DNA from 2 places in the Comamonas sp. 17RB genome. Region 1 is predicted to be linked to the other one. Evidence: riboswitches for the same ligand, from Rfam matches in the RefSeq annotation. Region 1 holds a riboswitch; the other holds the start of a gene.

Region 1 (9,266 bases):
GCCGTTGTCGATGGTCACGCCCACCTGGCTGATGGCGACCGCTGCAAGCAGCGATCCGGCCACTCCGCCGAGCTGGAATTTACCGAACTGGAATTTACCGATCCAATACCCCAAGGCCAGGGAAAGGAAGAGCGCTATCTCGGGAGAATGCTTGAAGATACCGGAAACGTACTGCATGAGACCTCCTTCTTCGTGCGTAACTTTTATCAGAACATTCGCAATAAAAGATGACCACTCAAAAGCGAGGATTTGGTGGCGCTGCCGGATAAATTGGTGCATGGCATCCGCTGGTTTCAGACGCAGAGTCCTCCTTTTCTCCGACAAAAATTCGCGTGGAACACCTCTGTTTTTGAAACACTTCGGCACAAAAAACATGCCCTGATACCCATATGTGGATGGGTGGCAGCAGACGGTTGACAGGACAGAAAAAAATGGGAAAGGCGATGGCACCCATATCCGTGACGGCGGCATATTGGGACGCCGCAAAAGTGCGGCCCATGCGCGTTCTGCCACGCTGAAAAAATCACGCAATTCGGCTGCCCCCAATATGGACCTGCTATAAAAACGCAAGCCCCTATGCACGGCAAGAAACCATGCCGCATTGGCTGTCGGCAACTTTTTCTTCATAAAAAATCCCGCCGGCAGCGGGATTTTTTATGGGCGCCCATAAATATCTCTTTGGCCTATTTACGGCCCACCCTGCGCATGCCCATCAGAAGCTTTGTGGCGGTCAGGCACAGTCGAAAAATGGGGCACATTCACACATCCACGGAACCAGCGCTGCAATGGATGGCGGTGCAGCACTGGCCGTGGATATGGTGCCGTTCTCAGGCGACGGACAGATGCTCGTACAGAATCAGCGAACCAATGGCGATCAGCACCAGGCCGCCCACGGCCTCTGCCCACCGGCCCGTGATGTGACCCAGCAGGCGCCCCACCATGACGCCCAGCGTCACCATGGCGAAAGTGGCAAACCCGATGCTCAGCGCCACCACGGTGATGTTCACATCCAGGAACGCCAGGCCGACGCCCACCGCCATGGCATCGATGCTGGTGGCAAAACCGGTGGCCACCAGCAGCCAGAACCCGTGCCGTGCGGGCTTGCTCATCTCCGGTGCATCGGCGTGCTGGAACGCTCCCACCACCATGCGCAGGCCCAGCACCAGCAGCAGGACAAAGGCGATCCAGTGGTCCCAGGATTTGACGTAGTCGGCAGCGGCATAGCCCAGCGCCCAGCCGACCAGCGGAGTGATGGCCTCGATGACACCAAAGATCAGGCCGGTGCGCACAGCCTCTGACCAACGGGGTTTCACAAGGGCGGATCCTTTGCCAATGGCGGCAGCAAAGGCATCCGTGGACATGGCGAGCGCCAAAAGGGTGACGGAAGCAGCGTTCATCTGGGGTTCTGAGAATACGGTCGGGCCTGAGCACAACGGCATGCCTCCACTGCCCGACCTGCGTCGTGGTGACATGCCGATGGTCTCGCCAACCGAAGAACGGATGTCTGCGCCACAGCATGAAGATGCCGAGTGTGTTGACGCAGACGCTTCCAGGGCGGAAGCAGGCTACTCCCCAAGGGAACCCGCAGTCTAAACGCGCCGTGTCCGCTTTTCGCGAATGGCGCCAAAGGCCTTATTTCACAGCTGGAATGCGTTGCATTGCACTTGCAGCGCATCGCTCGCACTTCCGGGGTCCTCCGGAAGTTTTCATGCCATGGATAGCGCGCGCAGCCTGGCTGCAGCCACCGGCACACCTACACCTGCAACAGCCTTGCCACGCAAGGCAAGGCACTGCCCATGCATGGCCCGGGGTGGCATGGCAACGGCCCATCGTTCCACGCCGGACCCGGTGCATTGCTCCCTGCTGCGCTGCCGGGCATGGCGGACGCGCCAGAAGACAGCGACTTTTTCATTCCGCTGTCACCCTGTAGGTGGCCTCTGCAGCGAGAGCAACCGCTGACCGACGCTGTCTTTACACAATTCTGTTTCAGTTTGATACAAACTAGCCGATAAACGGTAGACAGCAGATCACGTTCAAGGAGTCATCAATGAGGCGGTGCATTATCAAAGTCGAAGGGGCGTACTACACCGCCCTGTTCCCCAGCACCTGCGCGGCCCTTGAAGATGCCATGCGGCGATTTCCCAGGGCATCCGCCATCAGCGTGAGAACCGTGCAGCGCCTGTACCGCTGCATGGCGGTGCACTGATTCCAGTCCAGGTCCTACCGTTCACAGGCTTTACCTTTTTGCCGGGCCTGGGAGCGTCTCCTCCCTCCCTCTCTTCAGTTCCCACGCACGCCGCAAGGCACCGGCTTTTTTCTTCGGCATCCGTTGCCAAACAGGGGCAGCCACCAACCACAGGGAGCACAACACGCGATCGCACCCGACGGTCTCCGCGCACATGGAAGCGATGCACCGGCGCCATCGCATGAGAACAGATACCCCTTTGCGCTAAACGCACGCCACACACCGCACCGGCATTCGGATACCTGCGCACCAGCTCCGAGCGCAGGGCCGGCGGTGGCATGGGTCAGGCCTCAGCATGCCGGCGCGGCAGTGCGCTAAGCCTGGGCCGGCACCGGGAAACTCCAGGCATGTGCAGGCACCACCGAGCAGAACGCTCCAGCCAGCGTGGCGTTGTGGTGTGCCACGATCTGCTCGGCACGCAGCTGAGGGCTGTCTGCGCAGGTGTGCGCATCGGCAATGAGCACGGCCTCCAGGCCCAGATCGCGCGCAGCCCGGCAAGTGGTGTCCACGCAATACTGGGTTTTCATTCCGGTGATGACCACGCCGCTCACGCCAGCAGCGTGGAACTTGTCCAGCAGACCGGTCCCTGCAAAAGCGCTGGGGCGGTGCTTTTCAAACACCACTTCACTACCGTCCAGCTGCAACTCCGGCGCCAGTTCGGTCAACGGGCTGCCAGGGCCGATGGGCGTGCCCACGGGACCGATGTGCCGTGCCAGAAAAATGGGGGCTCCGGCGCGCCGCGCCTGGGCCATCAGCGTGTTGATGGTCTCCAGCATCTCGGTGCAGCGCCACATGGATTCGGGACCGTGGACCAGCCCGACTTGGACATCGAGGACTAACAGGGCAAACATGTATGCATTTCCTTGCGTGGTGCCAGCGGCGCAAGGGCATAAAAAAAGCCCTGTCCATTGCTGGCGGGCCTGGGAAGTGGATCGACCGATCGCTCACGGCACTTCACACGGTCCGCAATCAGCGGTCGTGGAGGTAGTGGAGGTAGTGGTGGTGAGTGTGCAGCGAACCATGGAACCCCACTGTAGCAAGTTTTTGCGCTGCAGCATCCATAGCGACGCCGCTGTGGCAACTCCCACGACTCCCCGCGACGACGCCAGCGCAGGCCTCCTCGGCACGGCGCCAGTACCAAGGGATATCGGAAGCCGGGCTCTGCCGATCATCGGGAGGCATGACCGCCCTCCCGGGTGCCAGCAAGGCTGATGGCCCGGTGCACTGCGCCCAGTGCATGCGAGAGGGACACAACGGTGTTCCAGCGCAACCTGGACGGGCCCCTGTCGGGAAAAAGTTGCCAAGCTGTAAGCAATGGTAGATATTCTGAAAAAGAGAGTCTCGACACCCGTTACCAGGGAGATCTGATGCTTGCAGGAACCACAGAGAGGCCGTTTCGCCCGCAGATTCTGGCGGTGGACGATTCACCGGACAACCTGTGGCTTCTGTCGGGCCTGCTCAAGGCCAAATACCAGTTGAAGCTCGCCAGTTCCGGCGAGAAGGCCTTGGAAATCATTGCCCAGGAAACACTTCCTGACTTGGTACTGCTGGACGTGATGATGTCCGGGATGTCGGGCTACGAGGTCTGCCGCAGGCTCAAGGAGTCGTCCAGAACCCGGCATATCCCCATCATTTTTTTGACGGCCATGACCAGCACGGCCGATGAAACCACCGGACTGGAGGTCGGCGCGGCCGACTTCATCAGCAAGCCCATCAATCCGCCCATTCTGCTGGCACGCGTGGCATCGCAGTTGCAGGCCAAGATCGGGGCGGACATCCTGCGGAACCAGAATGAGTTTCTCGACTTCGAGGTGCACAGGCGCACCCGCGAACTGGCGGCCATCCAGGATGTCACCATCCTGGCAATGGCCTCGCTGGCGGAAACCCGTGACAACGAGACCGGCAACCATATCCGCCGGACCCAGCACTATGTGAAGGTGCTGGCCACAGCGCTGAAAGACCACCCGCGCTTCCGTCTACACCTTGATGGCAATGTGATCGACATGCTGTTCAAGTCCGCGCCCTTGCATGACATCGGCAAGATCGGCATTCCCGACCGGATCCTGCTGAAGCCGGGCCGCTTCGAGCCACAGGAGTTCGAGGTCATGAAGACCCACACCACCTTGGGCCGGGATTCAATACAGCATGCAGAAGACCAACTGGGCATGGCGGTGGACTTCCTGAAATACGCCAAGGAGATCGCCTATGGCCACCATGAGAAGTGGGACGGCAGCGGCTACCCGCAGGGCCTCTCCGGCGATGCCATTCCCGTCTCGGCCCGCATCATGGCGGTGGCAGACGTCTATGACGCGCTGATCAGCCGCCGTGTGTACAAGGAAGGCATGCCACACGGCAAAGCGGTGGACATCATGCGCGAGGGGCGCGGCATGCACTTCGACCCGGATGTGTTCGACGCCTTCCTGGGTGTGCTGGACCGGTTCCAGGAGATTTCGCGGACCTATGCCGACAGCCATGCCGACATGCTGGAAAAGCAACGCAGCGTGGAGCTCGCCAAAGGCGACATCGGCTCCATCGCCTAGCTTTCGAGTGCCTTTCCCCCATTGCCCCCAGCCCCGCCAGGGCGAGCGGCCCCGATAGCGGATCCCTGCACTGCTCGTGAGAAGAGGCGCTTATTCCATGACCGGACTGGTTCAGCACTACCACCGCTCTTCGTTGACGGCCAAGCTGGCCACTGCCTTTGCGGTGGTGCTTCTGATGGCCGCCATGATCAGCATGCTCGGGCTGTACACGGTGGGAAAGGTGAGCCACCAGATCGAGGACATGTACGAGAACGAGCTGCAAGGCATCTCCGATGCGCGGGCCGTGCAGTTCTTCTATGCCGACATGGAGCGCTCGCTGCGCGATGCGCTGCTGACCAACGATGAAACGGACCACGCCAATGCCATGCGACAACTGGACAAGGCGCATGCGGACATCAACCGTGAAGTGGCGGAGCTGCGCAAACGCATCGGCCAGGAGGACAACCGGCGCAGACTGGCGGCATTCGAGCAGAACTATGCCGCCTACCGCCAGGCCCTGGAGCACATGCTGGAGCTGGCCCGCCAGGGCCGCCTGAACGAGGCCCGGCTGCGCATTTCCAGCCGGGAGTTCAGAACGATGGGCGACACCGTGGGCCAGACCATGGAAGCCATCGCTACTTCCAAGGAGCAGAGTGCCCGCGCCACCCTCAAGGCGGTGCAGGTTCTGGCCGATGAAACCCGGCTGCGCGGCATGGTCCTGCTGGCGCTGGGCGGCTTGTCCAGCGTGCTGCTCGCCTGGCTCATCGTCCGTTCCATCCGCGTTTCTGCGGTGGAATTGCGCACGGCGGTGGAGCGTATCGCCGCCGGCGACCTGGAGCAGGAAGTGCCACACACCGCCTACCAGAACGACGTGGGTGCACTGGCACGTGCGGTGGCGGTGCTGCAGGGCTTTGCGCGCGAGCTGGAGGTACAGCGCTGGGTGAAGGCGCATACCGCCTCGATTTCAGCGGAGCTGCAGGCCACCCACACCTTTGCCGAACTGGCGCAGCGTTTCTTCACCTTGACTGCGCCTTTGCTGGGTGTGGGACATGGGGTGCTGTATCTCTACGAAAAGGCGGATCGCCGGTTGCGCCTGCTGGGGGGCTTTGCGCAGTGTGAGGTCCAGTCCCAGGAGTCGTACATTCCGCTGGGCCAAGGGCTGGTGGGGCAATGCGCCGTGGAGCGCAGCCCCATTGTGCTGACCAATCCCCCAGCAGACTATGTGCGCGTGGGCTCTGCACTGGGGGAGGCAGCGCCGCGCTCCATCAACGTGCTGCCCGTCATGCGGGGGGATGAACTGCTGGGCGTTCTGGAGATCGCCAGCCTGGAGCCCAGCCCCCCCGGCCGCCAGGCGCTGCTGGATGCCCTGATGCCGTCGCTTGCGGCCAATCTGGAGATCATGGAGCGCAATCTGGCCACCCACCAGTTGCTACAGGAAACCCAGGCCCAGGCCCGGACGCTGGAGCGGCAGGCCGACGAGCTGGCACGGCAGAAGGACGCGATCAAGGCCACCGAGACCTGGTACCACAGCATCATCGAATCCTCGCCCGATGGGATGCTGGTCCTGGATCCGGAGGGCTGCATCTCTTTGGCCAACCCCCTGGTGGGAACGATGTTCGGTTATGTGGAGGAGGAGCTGATCGGCATGCCCATCGCAACGCTGATCCCCTTCTATGCGCGGGATGGGTATGCCGCACAGCGGGATACCTTTGCCCAGGAAGGCGGCTCCCACCTGATGGGCGCTGACGGTATCCGTGTGTACGGCCTGCGCAAGGACGGGACGGAAATCCCCATCGAGGTGGGGATTTCCCGCCTGCCCGATGTGGGCGGCCGGGGCGAATGCGTGTGCGCATCGGTGCGCGATGTGGCGCAGCGCCACCGCGCCGAGGACGAGGTGCGTCACGCCCGCGAACTGGCCGAGGAAGCCACCCGCGCCAAGAGCGAGTTTCTGGCCAATATGAGCCACGAAATCCGCACGCCCATGAATGCCATCATCGGCATGTCGCACCTGACCTTGCAGACCACGCTGAATGCCAAACAGCGCAATTACATCGAGAAGGTCAATCACTCGGCGGAAAACCTGCTGGGCATCATCAACGACATCCTGGATTTCTCCAAGATCGAGGCCGGCAAGCTGTCCATGGAGAAGGTCGACTTCAAGCTGGCGGACGTGCTGGACCATGTGGCCAACCTCATCGGCATCAAGGCCGAGGACCAGGGTCTGGAGTTGCTGTTCAATACGTCGTCCGGCTTGCCCGCCACCCTGGTGGGCGACCCGCTGCGGCTGGGGCAGGTGCTGGTCAATCTGTGCAGCAATGCGGTCAAGTTCGCCGAGCACGGCGAAGTCATCCTGGGAACGGAAATGGTGGCCCAAACGCCGGAGGAGGTGGAATTGCACTTCTGGGTGCAGGATTCGGGCATCGGCATGACGCAAGAGCAGTGCACGCGGCTGTTCCAGTCCTTCAGCCAAGCGGACAGCTCCACTACCCGTCGCTATGGCGGGACCGGCCTGGGGCTGGCGATATCACGCACCTTGGTGGAGCTTATGCAGGGCCGCATCTGGGTGGAGAGCGCGCTGGGGCACGGCTCCACCTTCCACTTCCACGCCCGTTTCGGCCTGCAGCCCGACCCGATGCCTCAGCGCATGTTCGACTCGCAGGAGCTGCTGGGACTGCGCATCCTCGTGGTGGACGACAACGCTGCCGCGCGGGAGATCCTCTCGACCATGGCCCGGAACTTCGGCCTGGAGGTGGACGTGGCCCGGGACGGCGATGAATGCCTGTCGCTAGTCCGGCAGGCCAACGAGCGGCAGCTTGCCTATGACCTGGTGCTGATGGATTGGCGCATGCCCCGGATGGACGGCGCCGAAGCCGTGGCACGAATGCAGTCTTCTCACGGAGGGGACGCACCTGCCGTCATCATGGTGACGGCCTTCGGGCGTGAAGAGGCCATGACGGCACTGCAGACCCGGGGAGCCCATGTCAATGCCGTGCTCACCAAGCCCGTCACACCATCCACCTTGCTGGAAGCCGTGGGAGAGGCGCTGGGCAAAGGCCAACTGGTGCAGTCCCGCGCCGCAACCAGGGAGCAGGGGCAAAAAGAGCATTTGCAGCAGTTGCAGGGGACCCGGGTGCTGCTGGTGGAGGACAACGAGCTGAACCAGGAACTAGCGCAGGAGCTGCTGCGCAATGCAGGCATCGACGTGGTGGTGGCCTGCAATGGCCAGGAGGCCTTGGACTGCCTGGCACAGGATCCACGCTTCGATGCGGTGCTGATGGACTGCCAGATGCCCGTGATGGACGGCTTTGTCGCCACACAGAAGATCCGCGCCCAGCCACGGTTGGATGCCCTGCCCATCATTGCCATGACGGCCAATGCCATGGCGGGGGACCGGGAAAAGGTGATCGAGGCCGGCATGGTGGACCACATCCCCAAGCCCCTGCGGGTGGGCGAGATGTTTGCCTGCCTGGCCCGCTGGATCGGCCGCCCGCTTACCGGCCCGGAGGCTGGTGCAGGCCCGCCACCGGGGACCCCAGGCGGGGCGCCCCCTCCGCCCCTGGCTGGAGCGCCGTCATTGCCGGCTGTGCCGAAACGCTCGGAACTGTCAGAGCTGCCCAAACTTCCCGGGGTGGATCTGGCAGCAGGTCTGCACATCGTGCAGCAGGACGCCCGCCTCTACCGCCGCCTGCTGGGCCTCTACGCCCATGAGCAGGCAGGTTTTGCGGCCGCCTTCACGGCCGCCGTGCAGGCAGGCGATGCCCCGCTGGCGACGCGCCTGGCCCATACGCTCAAAGGGGCGTCTGGAACCATTGGCGCCCAGGCCCTGGCCACTGCGGCTGCGGGGCTGGAAGCGGCATGCCAGACCACTCCTTCCAGGACCGGTGTGCTGCCTCTGCTGGGCCAGGTGGAGGCGCTGCTGCAGCCCCTGATTACGGCCCTGGAGCAGTTGCCACGCCCGCAGGGTATTGCACAGGCAACGGTGTCCGCCGTGCAGCCCCCGCATACACGCTCCGCCGCCACGGCGACGATGCTGCAGGGCTTGCGTCAACTTCTGCAGGACAGCGATGCCGAAGCCGTCGACCTGCTGCAAGCGCTGACGCAGCGCCTGGCCGCGGAAGCCGATCCGCTGGCGGCGCAACTGACCCCGGTGGCGCGCGCGATTGACCGGGTCGACTTCACGGCGGCCCTGGCAGCCCTGGACCGGGCCCAGGCTCAAGCCCTGTAGGCGCACGCCATGCAGACGCTCCTGCGCCCCCTCCTCCCCCTGGTGGCCGCTGCAGCCCTGGCTGGAGCGGGGTCTACCCATGGCCGGACGCTGGCAGAGATTCGCAACACGGGGGAGCTGCGCGTGTGCGTGGCCGGATCCAGCGCGGACTTCTACCGCACCAACGCCCAGGAATTTGCCCGCTACCTGGGGGTGCCCGCCAGGGTGGAAAACCTGCCCACCTGGGATGCGCAGTTCGTCAACGCCCAAGGCGTGGTCCAGCGCGATGCGCGTTACG
Region 2 (9,266 bases), on a different contig from region 1:
CATGCTGGATGAAGCCGCCGCCGACTCCTCCACCAGCGAAGCGTTCTGCTGGGTCAGCTGGTCCAGCTCGGCCACATCGTGGTTGACCTGGGCCATGCGCTCGGCCTGCTCCGAGGCGCTGGCCGAGATCTCGCCCACGATGTCGCCCATGCGCTGCACGGAGCTGACGATCTCGTCCATGGTCTGGCCGGCGGCCTGCACCAGCTGCGCACCGGACTCCACCTGGTGGACCGAGCTGCCGATCAGCGCCTTGATCTGCTTGGCCGCTTCGGCGCTGCGCCCGGCCAACGAACGCACCTCGCTGGCCACCACGGCGAAGCCCCGGCCCTGCTCCCCGGCGCGGGCGGCTTCCACGGCGGCGTTCAGTGCCAGGATGTTGGTCTGGAAGGCGATGCCGTCGATCACGCCGATGATGTCGGCAATCTGGCGGCTGCTGTCGTTGATCGCCCCCATGGTGCGCACCACCTGGCCCACCACCTCACCGCCGCGCGAAGCCACTTCCACGGCCGAAGCCGACAGCTGGTGCGCCTGGCGCGCCGCATCGGCGGCCTGGTGCACGCCCTGTGCGGTGTCCACCATGCGCTGGGCGGTGCGCGCCAGGCGGTCGGCGGTGTTGTCGGTGCGCTCGGCCAGATCGGCATTGCCCAGGGCAATCTGGCTGCTGGCGCTGGCAATGTTGTGTGCCGCCAGACTGACCTGCTGCAGCATGGCCACGTAACGCTGGCGCATGTCTTCCACCTCGCGCACCAGATCGCCAATCTCATCGCGGCGCGGGCTGTGGAAAGGCTGGGTCAGATCGCCCTGGGCCACCAGGGTCAGCGCCTGCGTCAGCCCGCGCAGCGGCTGGCTCACGCCCCGGCGCAGCACCCAGAACAGGCCGGCGGCCAGCAGGGCCAGCGCCACCGCCATGGCACCCCACACGGCAAACAGCGCACGGCGCTGGCCGGCCATGGCTTCGCGGTCCGAGACTTCGGTCACCACCCACCAGCCGGACTGGGTCTTGCGCACCACGGCCCAGGGGTCGGCCCCTTGCTCCGGCAGCAGCGCGACCGCGTCGCGCACCCAGCCGTCCGGGCTGTCGGCCAGCGCCTGCAAGGTCGCCTGGGCCTGGGGAAGGGCCTCCAGCACCTTCTGGCCGGCATGGCTGGGATGGGCCACAAACCGGGCCTGCGCCAGGCTGGTACCCGGGTCGATCACCATGGCACCGCCATGCTCGTACAGGCGCAGCCCGGACACCTGGCGCAGCAGGCCTTCCTGGAAGGCGCTGAGGTCGGTGCCCACAAACAGAATCCCCACCACCTGGTTCTGCGCATCGCGCAGCGGCGCATAGTGCGTCATATACGGCTTGCCGAACAGCGTGGCGCGGCCGATGAAGCTCTGGCCATCGCGCACCCGGGCATAGGCCGCATGCTGGCGGTCCAGCATGGTGCCGATCACGCGCTCGCCCTGCGGGTTGCGCAGCGAGGTGGTGATGCGCACAAAGTCGTCACCCTGGCGGGCAAACACCGTGGCCACGCCACCGGTGTCGGCGCTGAACTTGTCCGGCAGCGCAAAGTTGCCGTTCAACACCTCGCCGTCCACCGACAGCTGGCCGCTGGCGCTGTCCAGCGCCACATGGCCCGCAAAGTGGCGGGCAAAGCCTTCGGAGGCCTTGACCACCATGTCGCGGTTGGCATGTTCCACCGCGTCGACCGAAGCCACCAGCGCCTGGGTGGCATGGCCCACGCTGGCCACAAGCTGCGTGCGCGAAGCCTGGTTGGTGATGGACGCGGTCACCAGGCTCAGCGCCAGCAACACCAGCGCCACCATCGCGATGGCGATGGCAGTGACCCGGCGGGCCACGGAACGACGGCCTGCAGCCGCAGAAGAAGAGGACAACATGGGATACCCGCACCAGGACACAAAACGGGCGGATTCTCACATTGCGTTACTGAGTAAGTCCTGACGAACGGCAAAGCCCTCCGATTCGTCCGCTTTTTACGGCAACCGCAGGGCTTTTTGCACCAATACAGGGAATTCTGCCTTTATCGCCGCCGACGTACAGTTCCGGCCCGCCATCGACCGCCGGCCGTCCACGGCAGGCACCCGCCGCCGTGCGGCACCGCTCAGCGGGCGTGGTAGGCGGCGATGGCCTTGCGCCCCTCGGCCGGGTCATCGGTGAAGATGCCATCGATGCCGGTGCGCAAAAAGGCTTCGAAGTCCGCCGCCACATTGCCGCGCGTGGCACCGTTTTCCACCGGGTGCGCTTTCAGGGCGGCAGGCAGAAAAGCGTTCTCGGGCCGCAGCGTCCACACATGCACCAGCAGCCCGGCGCGGTGGGCCGCCCCCACCAGGCCGGTGGGCGCAGCGTTCTTGCCCTCCTTGACCGGCACCACCATGGATTTGCTGGGGCCAATGCCGTTGGCGTAGGTGGCCACCTGGGCCAGGCCTTCGGGCGTGGTCAGGTCGGCATAACTGGGGCCCGCGCCGCGGGCCACGCTGTCGTAGGGCTGGCCCTTGGGGCTGAGCAGCTGCACCAGGCGCACCGTGCTGCGCGCGCGGATCCAGCGCAGGTTGTCCACCTCGAACGACTGCACCAGCACCGGCGCCTGGGCGTCGTTCCAGCCGTTGGCGGCCAGCACCTGCAGCAGCACCGGCTCCAGCGGCTTGCCGATCGACTGGAAATAGCTGGGGTGCTTGGTTTCCGGGTAGATGCCCACGGTGCGGCCGGTGCGCACGGTCTCGGCCTTGGCCAGGTCGATGATCTCCTGCAGCGTGGGCACCTCGAACTGGCCGTCAAAGCGCACATTGGCCGGCCGCACGGCGGGAATGCGCTCGCGCGCGCGCAGCGTCTTCAGCTCGGCCAGCGTGAAATCCTCCACAAACCAGCCGGTGATGCGCTCGCCGTCGATGGTCTTGGTGGTCTTGCGCGCCGCAAATTCGCGGCGGTCGGCCACATCGGTGGATGCCTCCTTCAGGCTGCCATCGGCGTTGAGCATGGCGATGGCATTTTCGTGCCGCGCCACCAGCACGCCATCCCGGGTGATGACCAGGTCGGGCTCGATGAAGTCCGCCCCGGCGGCAATGGCCACCCGGTAGGCCTCCAGCGTGTGCTCGGGACGCAGGGCCGAGGCCCCCCGGTGGGCAATCAGGGCCGGCTTGGGCGGCCAGGCGCCGGTACGGGGCGCGGTGGGGGAGGCCCCCTGTGCCGCGGCCGCCGCAGCAGGCGCCGGGGCCGGGCTGCTGCAGCCGGTCAGTCCCCACGGGCCCACCAGTGCAGCGGCGGTGGCGGTCAGGCAGTGGCGGCGGGTGATGGCGGGCATGGCAGTCTCCGGTTGCAAAGGTTTTTTCCATCCGCGCAGCGGCGCGGCGCTTTCTGCCCCTGATTTCACCACCAAACAGGCAGGGCTCCTCGCGGCGCCGCGCACCGCTTGCAAAGGGTTTTTCAGATTTCTGCCGCGTCCGTGCGGGCATAGGCCTGCAGCCAGCCCAGGCCCTGCGAAGTGCCGGCACGCGGGCGGTATTCGCAGCCGACCCAGCCGGTGTAGCCCAGCTGGTCCAGCAGATCGAACAGATAGGGGTAGTGCAGCTCGCCGCTGTCCGGCTCATGCCGGTCGGGCACGCCCGCAATCTGGATATGGCCCACGCGCCCGGTGGGCAGGTAGTGGCGCAGCTTCATGGCCACATCGCCTTCGACGATCTGGCAGTGGTACAGGTCCATCTGCACCTGCAGCCGGGGTGAATCCACGGCCTGCACCAGCGCATGCGCCTGGTCCTGACGCTGCAGGTAGTAGCCAGGCATGTCGCGGCCGTTGATGGGCTCGATCAGCAGCGCCACCCCCGCATCCTGCGCCTGCTGGGCGGCCCAGTGCAGGCGCTCCGTCACCAGGGCCTGCACGCCGGCATGGCTTTGGCCCGCCGGCAGCAGGCCGCTCATCACATGCACGCGCGGGCATTGCAGGACGCTGGCGTACTCCAGCGCCTGCTGCAGGCCCGCACGGAAGGCAGCATCCTGCCCGGCTAGGCACAGCGTGCCGCGGGCACCGGCATCCCAGGCGGTGGCCATGGCGTCCAGTGTGGTGCCGCCCGGCGGCGCGTTGAACAGCACCTGCTGCAGGCCATGGGCACGCAGCTGCTGCGCCAGCTGTGCTGGGGCATAGGCATAGGGAAACAGGTATTCCACCGCCCGGAAACCATCGCGCGCCGCAGCGGCAAAGCGTTCCAGAAACGGCAGCTCGGTGTACATCAACGACAGGTTGGCAGCGAACTGGGGCATGGGCCCATTATCGGAAGCGCCCTGCCCTGCTGTCTGTCACCGGTCTGTCGCAGGCGACGACATTGCGCCCGGCTGTGCGCCAGATCAACCTCTTTCGAGGCAGAACACCGCCGTGCTGGCGCGCAGATTCGGCAGGGTGCGAATCACCTGGCCTTCCCGCAGGCCGAAGGAATCGACCACGTTCAAGCGGTTCTTGTGCGCCAGCACCTCGAAGTCCTTGTACGTCCCAACGCGGATATTGGGCGTGTCATACCACTGGTACGGCAGGTGGCGCGTGACCGGCATGCGCCCGCGCAGCACCGAAAAGCGGTTGGGCCAGTGGGCGAAATTGGGGAAGGTGACCACGCTCATCCGGCCCACGCGCGCGGTTTCGCGCAACATCGTTTCGGTATTGCGCAAGTGTTGCAAAGTGTTTATCTGCAGCACCATGTCGAAGCTGTTGTCATCGAAGATGGCCAGGCCTTCATCCAGGTTCAGCTGCAGCACATTGACGCCGCGCTGCAGGCAGGCCAGCACGTTGTCGTCGCTGATCTCCACACCGTAGCCGGTACAGCCGCGTTCACGCTGCAGATACTGCAGAAAGGCGCCGTCGCCGCAGCCCAGATCGAGCACGCGGGCGCCCTGGGGCACCAGCTGGGCCAGTGCTTGCATGGTGGGGGTGGCGGTCATGCGCGGAACTCCTTGGCAATGCCTTCGAAATAGGCGCGCATGGCGGCCAGGTAGCGGGGGTCGTCCAGCAGAAAGGCGTCATGGCCGTGCGGGGCGTCGATCTCGGCATAGCCCACATCGCGCTGGTTCTGCAGCAGGGCATGCACGATCTCGCGGCTGCGCCCCGGGGCAAAGCGCCAGTCGGTGGTGAAGCTCACCAGGAAGAACTTGGCCAGCGTCTTGGACAGCGCCGCCTTCAGATTGCCGCCGTGCTTCTTGGCTGGGTCGAAGTAGTCCAGCGCCCGGGTGATCAGCAGGTAGGTGTTGGCGTCAAAGTAGCCGCTGAACTTGTCGCCCTGGTAGCGCAGATAGCTCTCGATTTCGAACTCGATGTCCTGGGTGGTGAACTGGATGTCCGGGCCGTTGCGCAGCGCACGGCCGAACTTCTGGTTCATCACATCGTCGCTCAGGTAGGTGATGTGGCCGATCATGCGGGCGATCCGCAGGCCGCGCTGCGGCACCACGCCATGGGCGTAGAAGTCGCCGCCGTGAAAATCCGGATCGGTGACGATGGCACGGCGCGCCACCTCGTTGAAGGCAATGTTCTCGGCGTTCAGATTGGGCGCACTGGCCACCACCACGGCGTGGCGCATGCGCTCCGGATACTGCAGCGTCCAGCTCAGTGCCTGCATGCCGCCCAGGCTGCCGCCCAGCACGGCCGCCATCTGCCGGATGCCCAGCCGGTCCAGCAGCAGCGCCTGGGCATTGACCCAGTCCTCCACCGTCAGCACCGGAAAGCTGGAGCCGTACACCGCGCCCGTGTCGGGGTTGGTGTGCATGGGGCCGGTGGAGCCGAAACAGGAGCCCAGGTTGTTGACCCCGATGACGAAGAACTTGTCGGTATCGACCGACTTGCCCGGGCCGATCATGTTGTCCCACCAGCCTTCGCTCTTGGGCTGGCCTTCGTAGACACCCGCCACATGGTGCGAGGCGTTGAGCGCGTGGCACACCAGGATGGCGTTGGACTTGTCGGCGTTCAGCGTTCCGTAGGTTTCGAACGCAAGGGTGTAGTCGCGGATGCTGTGGCCGCTTTGCAGCGGCAGCGCATCCGGAAAATGCATGGATTGCGGTGTGGCGATGAAGGACATGAAAAAACCCGGCATCGCTAAAAACGAGGCCGGGTCGATAGATGTCGTCGGACGGGTCTTTAGCAGGATTTATAAAGCGCCCGCAAGCTGTAGCAAATCGGCGCGTGAGCGGCAATTATGCCAAATCCTTGAGCATGGGCGCAAACAGCGCCAGCAAGCCCAGCACCAGGAAAATGACCGCCGACACCAGATGCACCATGCGGATGGGCACCTTCTTGACCAGCTTGTCGCCCAGCCACACCACCGGGGCGTTGGCCAGCATCATGCCGAAAGTGGTGCCCGCCACCACCCAGACATAGGCGCCGCTGTACTGGGCCGCCAGCATCACCGTGGCGATCTGGGTCTTGTCGCCCATCTCGGCCAGGAAGAAGGCAATCAGCGTGGTGCCGAACACGCCCCAGCGGGAATGCTGGGACGTGCCGTCATCGTCCAGCTTGTCGGGAATCAGCATCCACACCGCCATGGCGATGAAGGACAGGCCCAGGATCCAGCGCATGGCGTCCGGGCCGACCATCTGGGTCACCCAGGCGCCCACGGCGCCGGCCAGGGCATGGTTGACCAGCGTGGCCACCAGAATGCCCAGCACGATGGGCCAGGGCTTGCGAAAGCGTGCCGCCAGTACGAGGGAGAGCAGTTGGGTTTTGTCGCCCATCTCGGCCAGGGCGACGATGGCGGTAGAAACAAGGAAAGCGTCCATGGTGGGGTTATCTTGTGTAAATCACGGCCGGATGATTGCGAGCGCGCATTGACCACACCCCGACTCCGGCACGTGGATCGGTGTGTAGTCAATGGTCTCGCCCAGCTCCAACAAGAGAACCGCGTACGCCATAGGGCAAAGCCCCAAGTCTGTTGACGCACGCTTTTGGCACCTTGCGTACCAAACGGGCTACTCCCCAAAGACAAACGGCATTCTACCGCCCCGCCGTGGTGCACTGCGTTTAAATGGGGTTTCCGGGTTTTCTCGGATGACATGTTGTAAGCAGCACAAAGTTGTCTATACCCTGTGAAACTCGCATTCTTATGATTGATAATGCCTTGAGCTTTTGTGCTTATCACAGAGGCCAGTGCGTTAGCGTCTCTACCGTCGTCACGTTTGCGGACACCTAGGGCTCCATCGCGTTTTCACTTTTTTCCTGGAGTCTTCCATGGGTAACAAACTCTACGTCGGCAACCTGCCGTACTCTTTCCGCGACAACGATCTGCAACAAGCTTTCAGCGAATTTGGCAATGTCAGCAGCGCCAAGGTCATGATGGAGCGTGACACCGGCCGTTCCAAGGGCTTCGGCTTTGTGGAAATGGGCAGCGATGCTGAAGCCCAAGCCGCCATCCAAGGCCTGCACGGCCAAAACCACGGCGGCCGTGACCTGGTGGTCAACGAAGCCCGTCCGATGGCTCCCCGCCCTCCCCGCAGCGGCGGCTTCGGCGGCGGCAACTACGGTGGTGGTGGCGATTTCGGCGGTGGCCGTCGCAACAGCTACTAAATAGCCCGCGCTTTTACGCCTCAACGTCAAAGCGAAAAGAAAGGAACCTTCGGGTTCCTTTTTTGTTTAGAAATGTCACAAATTTACCCGCCCAACGGTAATGCTTCTTTTGCTCCCCCATTAATAATGTTTTACGGGAATACTCCCGCGGGTGATCTGCAGGTCCGTTTTCCAGCGCGCGGTGCGATGAAGGCTTGTATAGGTCAAACAAAGAAGGATATTGAGGAGCGATTGATGGGAAATAAGTTGTACGTAGGAAACCTGCCCTACGGCGTGCGTGACAATGATCTGGAACAGGCCTTCTCCCAGTTTGGCACCGTGACAAGCGCCAAGGTCATGATGGAGCGTGACACGGGTCGCTCCAAAGGTTTTGGATTCGTGGAAATGGGCAGCGATGCCGAAGCCAGTGCCGCCGTCCAGGGCATGAATGGCCAGCCGCTGGGCGGGCGCAGCCTGGTGGTCAATGAAGCCCGCCCCATGGAACCCCGTCCGCCCCGCAGCTTCGGTGGTGGCGGTGGCGGTGGCGGCTATGGCGACGGCGGTGGCCGCCGCGACAGCTACGGCGGTGGTGGTGGCGGCGGTGGCGGCTACAACCGCGACCGCGAAGGCGGTGGTGGCTACGGTGGCGGCCGCCAGGACGGCGGCTTCCGCAGCCCCTATGGCTCGGGCCCGCGTGGCCGTGGCGGCTATGGCGGCGGCGGTGGTGGCGGCTACAACGGCGAATAAGCCCACCGCATTACCTCTGCTGCAAAAAAAGGCCTCTGACAGAGGCCTTTTTTTATGGAAACTTTCCCGTGGATCTTTGCGCGGCCATGCCGGCCACATATTCGGTCCGCGGTATTAACGCCCGGGCTCCAGCACCCCCCGCACGCGCCCCTGCATTTGCACCACCCGCGACACATTGTCGTAATCCAGCTGGTCGGCCGTAAACCGGTCCTTGCCCTGGGTCAGCACCACCGGCAAATGCGATTTCACCCGTTCTTCCTGGGTCCAGGCATGCAGAAACTCGCCTTCAAACTGCATGGGTGACTTGGGCGGCAGAGGCTGCCGAATCACCACCGCATTGCCCCACAGCTGGACTTCCGAGGCATCCGAATTGCTGATGCCTTTCTTGGCCGTGGCCGTGGTCTTGGCACCGTCCGGGGCATAGCCGCGCATATCCACATTCTGGATTTCCAGGGTATCGGTATCGGGGTAATGGTCGGCCTGGTCCCCCCGGATTTCGCTTTGCATGCGCCCCTGCACATCGAAATCCTTCACCATGAAGTGGACCATGGTGTAGTCCGGGTCGTGGCCCACGGACCGCTCCTGCGCCGTTTTGGGCGCAGACGGCGCATTGCGCACCAGCCACCATGAGCCCAGCGCCAGCAGCGCCATCAGCAGCACCGGCAGGTACAGGGACAGGCTTTCCCAGGAGCGGCGGACAGCTTGGATCATGGCAGATAGGCTTCCAGCAACCGGCGGTAGGCCCCGGTCGCAATCAACAGCAGGTCACAGACCGCGCGCACGGCCCCCTGTCCACCGGACTGGGGCGTCACAAAATCCGCGACCGCCAGGCACTCGGCATGCGCATTGGCCGGCGCACAGGCCAGCGCACTGCGGCTGAGCATGGGCAGGTCGGGCCAGTCGTCGCCCATGGCCGCAGCCTGGTGCCATTCCAGCCCCAGCGTATCGAGGATGGCCTGGGCAGCGGGCAGCTTGTCTTCCGTGCCGTAGCGCACATGGGTGACCCCC

Evidence for each region. A riboswitch is a leader RNA that binds a small molecule or an ion and turns the genes downstream of it on or off. The one in region 1 is predicted to bind manganese.
Region 2: linked by a shared signal. The riboswitch ahead of QM470_RS18560 (TMEM165/GDT1 family protein) and the one ahead of mntP (manganese efflux pump MntP) in region 1 are both predicted to bind manganese.

Annotation. Positions count from the first base shown of each region.
Region 1 is NZ_JASHHY010000005.1:274,950-284,215, reverse strand. It holds gene aspT (aspartate-alanine antiporter) at 1-177, opposite strand, end outside; gene mntP (manganese efflux pump MntP) at 828-1,397, opposite strand; yybP-ykoY riboswitch at 1,417-1,579, opposite strand; gene QM470_RS11340 (cysteine hydrolase family protein) at 2,560-3,096, opposite strand; gene QM470_RS11335 (response regulator) at 3,613-4,785, shown strand; gene QM470_RS11330 (response regulator) at 4,883-8,989, shown strand; gene QM470_RS11325 (GAF domain-containing protein) at 8,999-9,266, shown strand, end outside.
Region 2 is NZ_JASHHY010000010.1:209,594-218,859, forward strand. It holds gene QM470_RS18535 (methyl-accepting chemotaxis protein) at 1-1,881, opposite strand, end outside; gene QM470_RS18540 (glycerophosphodiester phosphodiesterase) at 2,106-3,302, opposite strand; gene otnI (2-oxo-tetronate isomerase) at 3,425-4,255, opposite strand; gene metW (methionine biosynthesis protein MetW) at 4,340-4,924, opposite strand; gene metX (homoserine O-succinyltransferase MetX) at 4,921-6,051, opposite strand; gene QM470_RS18560 (TMEM165/GDT1 family protein) at 6,167-6,748, opposite strand; yybP-ykoY riboswitch at 6,852-6,958, opposite strand; gene rbp (RNA-binding regulator) at 7,197-7,532, shown strand; gene rbp (RNA-binding regulator) at 7,767-8,258, shown strand; gene lptC (LPS export ABC transporter periplasmic protein LptC) at 8,373-8,969, opposite strand; gene QM470_RS18580 (KdsC family phosphatase) at 8,966-9,266, opposite strand, start outside.